One region of the Aeribacillus sp. FSL K6-8210 genome, then DNA from elsewhere that is predicted to be linked to it. Evidence: predicted binding sites of a transcription regulator. Region 1 holds the regulator's gene; the other holds the start of a gene.
The links. Region 1 encodes LexA, which represses DNA repair genes until DNA is damaged. Its sites were predicted from a motif close to CGAACATATGTTCG; they were not measured.
Positions count from the first base shown of each region.

Region 1 (3,189 bases):
AAGCGATCTCGATTAAACCAATTAGGGTTTTCAGGGTTAATGTTCATAAATTTCGTCCACAGCGCATAAGCCATTGGTGCGGCGCCCATTGGCATTCCAGGATGTCCGGAATTCGCCTTTTCAATCGCGTCAATGGATAATGTTCGAATCGTCATGATGGATAAATCTTGAATGGAATGAGTCACCATTATCATCCTCTCATCTGTATTTTCAGTTTATAATCTTATCTTTATTGTTGCAATAAGGCAACACCCATCCGTTAATGCAGCCTTTTATTTTTAAATTTTTTCAATTTTTCCGGTGTAACATCATTACCTTTCGGATCAATCACTGTAACATTTTTTAAGGTGTTTTGAAAATCCCGACGAAACGACTCTAAATATTCCTGCCTTAATTGCTGCTGCTCAAGCTTTTCCTCTTGCGTCAATCCTTCTGACTTAGACTTTTTAGATAGTTCATTAATACGGTTAAGTTTTTCTTTTGAAATCATAAGCTGAACCCCTTGTATATTTTTGCCGCGCTCTTTTATCATACTAAATGCGACCACTAATGACAACAATTATTGCTATGATTCTCCTTTTTCTGACAAAAATTGTTGATATCTGCGATGGACAGTAGCTTTTGAAACGTCATAGCCGAATCCTCTTAATGTTGCCGCTATTTCTGAAAATGTCAGGCCGTTTTTCCGCAATCGGTCAATCTCCTCGATCGGAACTTCTTTTCGCTCTCTTTTATAGGAAGAATTTCTATTCTTTAAATTTTTTTCAGGCCTGTACCCATTTTGTATAGCTCTCAACATTCCCCGCTTTATTTTCAAATTATGAATTTTTCGTTGATATTCTTCGACAATTCCTATGATTTCAAGCACCATCGTGTCTGATTCAGACAGTTCCATCTCCCCGCGATGGGCAGCGGTGAAAATTTTCACACCTTGTTTCAAAATGGAATGGACAATGGCGATTTTGGCATTCCCTCTGCCAATTCTTGTTTCATCCTGTATTAATACCGCTTCAATTTCTTTCTCCTCAATCAATTCCAGCAGTTGAAAAACCCCTTCACGATCAACATCATACCCGCTCGCTTTTTCTTCTATCACTTCAACAACTTCCATACCGTTTTCAGCTGCGAGCTTTAACAGCTCGTCCTTCTGTCTTTTCAAAGATGTTTCCTGCTCATCTTTTTCAGTGCTGACTCTTGCATAAACGACTGCTCTCATGTTAAATGCTCCTTGCGGTTATTCTTTGTTTGCCAAATATTCAGCATTGTAGTATTTATTTTTTTCAATCGGAATGACGATTGTTTCCCCCGGTTTTACAACAAGGCTTTGGAGATTGTTTCGCTCCTGAACCCATTTAACAAACTCTGAATGAGACATATTGTCATATTCTTTATATTCATCAGCGATTTTCCACAAACTGTCCCCTTCCTTCACTTGAACCTCCAAATAATGATCGAGCTCTTCCCTTTCTCCAGTATACGAAATCGCCAAAACTGCCGCCATGATGACAAGGAAAAAAGAAACGATGTAAGACCATGATAATTTATCCATTTAGAACCGCCCCCTGAAACAGAATATTTGTTCGGTTTTTTGTTTTTAAGTATAAAAGGGAACACATGTTTCTGTCAAGCAAATATTCGAACTTACGTTTGCTTTTTTGGAAAAATCATGCTATAATCGACACAAATTGATATGACTGAGGTGCTTGACATGTCAACAAAATTATCTAAGAGACAACAAGATATTTTGAACTTCATTAAGGAGGAAGTAAAAAAGAAAGGATACCCTCCCTCTGTAAGAGAAATCGGCGAAGCGGTCGGTCTTGCCTCCAGTTCAACTGTTCACGGGCATTTAGCAAAGCTTGAGAGCAAAGGACTGATTAGAAGAGACCCCACAAAGCCGAGAGCCATTGAAATTTTGGACGATGATGGCAGCCACCTTCTAACAAACAATGTGATCAACGTGCCGGTCATCGGAAAAGTGACGGCTGGTATTCCGATCACTGCCGTTGAAAACATCGAAGAATATTTTCCGCTTCCGAATCATATTGCATCAGGTGATGATCAACTTTTCATGCTTGAAGTAGTCGGAGAAAGCATGATCGAAGCAGGCATTCTGGACGGAGATTTAGTTATTGTCAGACAGCAGCAAACAGCCAATAACGGCGACATCGTTGTCGCGCTCACAGACGACAATGAAGCGACCGTAAAAAGGTTTTTCAAAGAAAAAGACTTTATACGGCTTCAGCCGGAAAACCCAACAATGGAACCGATTATTTTAAAAAATGTGACAATACTCGGAAAAGTGATCGGGCTATACCGTTCCATACACTGAATATTCGATGTCTCAAAACAGGTGAGGCATCCTTTTTCTTTTTATAAAATTTTCAAAATTCCCTCTCTTAGCGATGTTAAATTTTTAAAAATGTTTTCTAATCAATATGTATGCAGACAAGCTAGATTCAATGAAACAAATTTCAGGCGCCTTCTCCGCGCCTGCATGCAAAGCTATTATGCAACAATTCTCAACAGTCATTGTTTTTTGATTTATTTTGTTGTAGAATTTTTTATTGTAGATTTCGCTTCCTTAGTCAGTGCCGGGATGATTTACTGAATTGTTTGAATTCTTCTAACTGCTTAAATTTTAGGTATAGGAGAGGTGCTATGAATCAATTACTTATGAAACAAAGTGAACTGGAAAATGCAAAGCAATATGTCAATGAAGTATTTCAATCCGTGCAAGAAAAAAATCCGAATGAGCCTGAGTTTCTTCAAGCTGTAAAAGAAATATTTGACTCGCTTGTGCCTGTATTTGCTCAACATCCTACATATATAAAACACGGAATACTTGAAAGAATTGTTGAGCCGGAAAGATTGATCATTTTTCGCGTTCCATGGGTGGATGACGAAGGAAAAGTGCGTGTAAACCGCGGATTTAGAGTGCAATATAATAGTGCAATTGGGCCATATAAAGGAGGCTTGCGCTTTCACCCGACCGTCAACGCCAGCATTATTAAATTTTTAGGATTTGAACAAATCTTCAAAAATTCATTGACTGGGCAGCCGATCGGCGGAGGAAAAGGCGGATCTGATTTTGATCCGAAAGGTAAATCAGATGGGGAAATTATGAGATTTACACAAAGCTTTATGACAGAGCTTTACAAACATATTGGACCAGATATTGACGTTCCT
Region 1 is NZ_CP150172.1:2,040,327-2,043,515, forward strand. Features, by position in the region: gene tkt (transketolase) at 1-188, opposite strand, end outside; gene NSQ41_RS09810 (DUF896 domain-containing protein) at 260-490, opposite strand; gene NSQ41_RS09815 (recombinase family protein) at 566-1,216, opposite strand; gene NSQ41_RS09820 (LysM peptidoglycan-binding domain-containing protein) at 1,235-1,549, opposite strand; gene lexA (transcriptional repressor LexA) at 1,709-2,332, shown strand; gene gdhA (NADP-specific glutamate dehydrogenase) at 2,662-3,189, shown strand, end outside.

Region 2 (3,189 bases), 1.3 Mb from region 1:
TTCAGCAGCTCTTTCGAAATCTAATGCTTTTGCAGCTTCTTTCATTTCTTTTTCCATACGGGCTATCAGTTGTTCTCGATCTTTTTTCGACATTTTGTTCAGCTTCACAGCCTTTTCCGTTTTATATTCTGCTTCCTCTTCCGCTGCATATGTCGCCCTAATTACATCGCGAATATCTTTTTGAATCGTTTTTGGCGTAATGCCATGTTGACGGTTATATTCCTCTTGAATCGCACGACGCCGTTTTGTTTCGTTTATGGCGATTTCCATCGATTTTGTGATTGTATCAGCATACATAATGACATGCCCGTTTGCGTTCCGAGCCGCCCGTCCGATTGTTTGAATAAGAGAACGTTCCGAACGAAGAAATCCTTCTTTATCTGCATCCAAAATTGCAACGAGAGAGACCTCCGGAATATCAAGCCCTTCCCTGAGCAAATTGATCCCGACCAACACTTCATGTTTGCCAAGGCGCAGGTCGCGGATAATTTCAATGCGCTCGAGCGTTTTAATTTCGGAATGGAGATATGTCACCTTAATCCCGATTTCCCGCAAATAATCCGTTAAATCTTCCGCCATTTTTTTCGTTAATGTGGTCACAAGCACCCGCTCATTCCGTTTAACCCGCTTTTGAATTTCGCCGATTAAATCGTCTATTTGCCCTTCAACAGGTCGGACGTCAATGGTTGGATCTAAAAGTCCAGTCGGGCGGATAATCTGTTCAACAACAACCGGCGTATGCTCCAGCTCATACGGCCCAGGGGTGGCAGAAACATAAATGACATGTTTCATATGCTTTTCAAATTCCTCAAATTTTAACGGACGGTTGTCAAGTGCTGAAGGCAAACGGAATCCATGATCGACAAGCACTTGTTTTCTCGCCTGGTCGCCGTTGTACATCCCACGGATTTGCGGAATCGTCACATGCGACTCGTCAATGACGATCAAAAAATCATCTCCAAAATAATCTAAAAGCGTATAAGGAGTCGAACCGGGCGGTCTTAATGTAAGATGACGGGAGTAGTTTTCAATCCCGGAGCAAAAGCCCATCTCCCGCATCATTTCTAAATCATATCTTGTCCGTTGCTCGAGCCGTTGCGCTTCCAAAAGCTTTCCATTCTCCCGCAGTTCATGCAGCCGTTCCTCAAGCTCCTTTTCAATATTAGCAATGGCAATTTTCATTTTTTCTTCTCTTGTCACAAAGTGTGATGCCGGGAAAATCGCTACATGCTCCCGCTCTCCAATAATTTCGCCTGTCAGCGCATCAACTTCACGGATACGGTCGATTTCATCTCCGAAAAATTCCACGCGGATACAATGTTCATCGCGCGAAGCAGGGAAAATTTCCACTACATCCCCGCGCACGCGAAAAGTTCCCCTGCGAAAATCTACATCATTTCTTTCATACTGCACATCCACTAAACGGCGCAGCAAGTCATTGCGCTCGATTTCCATTCCTGTGCGAAGACTAACGACCAGCTCACGATATTCTTCTGGCGAACCTAAACCATATATGCAAGAAACGCTTGCGATAATAATAACATCTTTCCGTTCAAACAATGCAGAGGTGGCCGAATGTCTTAATTTATCAATTTCATCATTAATGCTCGCATCTTTTTCAATATACGTATCTGTTTGCGGAACATACGCTTCCGGCTGATAATAGTCATAATAGCTGACAAAATATTCAACTGCATTGTTCGGGAAAAATTCTTTAAACTCGCTATACAGCTGTCCGGCAAGCGTTTTATTATGGGCAATGACCAGCGTCGGTTTGTTCACTTCTTTAATCACATTGGATATCGTAAACGTTTTGCCAGTTCCAGTTGCACCTAACAATGTCTGATGTTTTTTTCCTTGCCTGATTCCCTCCACCAGCTCTTTGATAGCTTTCGGCTGATCTCCTTGAGGCTGGTAATTTGAAACTAATTCAAACCGATCCATGGAACATCCTCCAATTCAGAAACTTATATTTTATTTTAACATATAATCAGGCTGAATCACCAAAAATACGAACTGACGTTTGATTTTCATAGACAATAAAAACCTGTCAATCGTGTTGAACAGGTTTAAGTAGATGTTTTCTTATCCTTTTTCATGCTTCTGGCAGCGATAAAACCAGCTGCTAAGCTGGCTACATCCAAAATGGCGATATAAATAGTATCCATATGACCTGCAAAATAAGAGGCAATTAATAAACCAGCCGTCAACAATGTCCCAACGACATGACTATATGTAACTCTTGTGAAAAATAAGACAAGCAAAAAAGGGGCGAATGCGGCAAACACAAGCTTGATCATAAAAAAACCTCTTTTCGTCAACGGTTATACATTTATTATATTGAAGCCCTCAAAAAGCTTTCAAGCAAAACCACATACCGATGCTTTTTGAACAATAATGGCAATCAATGTTCTTTCACTATGAATGCTTTATTTTTGATTATTCTCCAAAAACGCCTCATATGCTAAACCGATTGCTCCGCAAAGTCCCGCATTATCCCCTAATCCGGGCGGAACAATATAATCTGCAATGTTTTCTAGCACCACTTCATGGCGAACATAACCGTTTAATAAAGCTTGAACATTTTGATGTATAAGGGGGAACAATTGCTTTTGTTTGGCGACTCCGCCGCCAATTATTATTTTTTTAGGCGATAAAACGAGTATAAGGTTGGCAATTCCTTGTGCAATATAGTACGCTTCCAAATCCCATACTTTCTCATTTTTTTCTAATTCTTGCCCCTTTTTTCCCCAGCGTTTTTCTATTGCTGGACCGGATGCCATTCCTTCCAAGCAATCTTTGTGATACGGACAATTGCCGGCAAACGAATCTTCAGGATGGCGCCGAACAAGCATATGCCCCATTTCCGGATGGATTAGCCCGTGTACTAGATGTCCTTCAGAGATGGCACCGACTCCGATCCCGGTACCGATCGTCATATAAATGCAGCTATTCAGACCTTTCGCAGCCCCCCATTTCATTTCCCCCAGCGCTGCTGCATTGACGTCGGTATCAAAGCCAATTGGAATAGGGAATTCTTTTTTTATCGTTCCGACAAGATTTATATTCGCCCACTGTAGCTTCGGAGTAGATGTTATGTATCCGAATGTTTCGCTTGTGCGATCTAAATCAATCGGACCGAATGAGCCAATTCCAAGCGCTTTAATATCTTTATCCCGAAAAAATTTG
Region 2 is NZ_CP150172.1:752,967-756,155, reverse strand. Features, by position in the region: gene uvrB (excinuclease ABC subunit UvrB) at 1-1,944, opposite strand, end outside; gene NSQ41_RS03690 (DUF2198 family protein) at 2,070-2,300, opposite strand; gene NSQ41_RS03685 (ROK family protein) at 2,430-3,189, opposite strand, start outside.
Region 2: uvrB (excinuclease ABC subunit UvrB) is a predicted target of LexA. The motif match lies at 2,013-2,026, and genes of this name have one in related genera.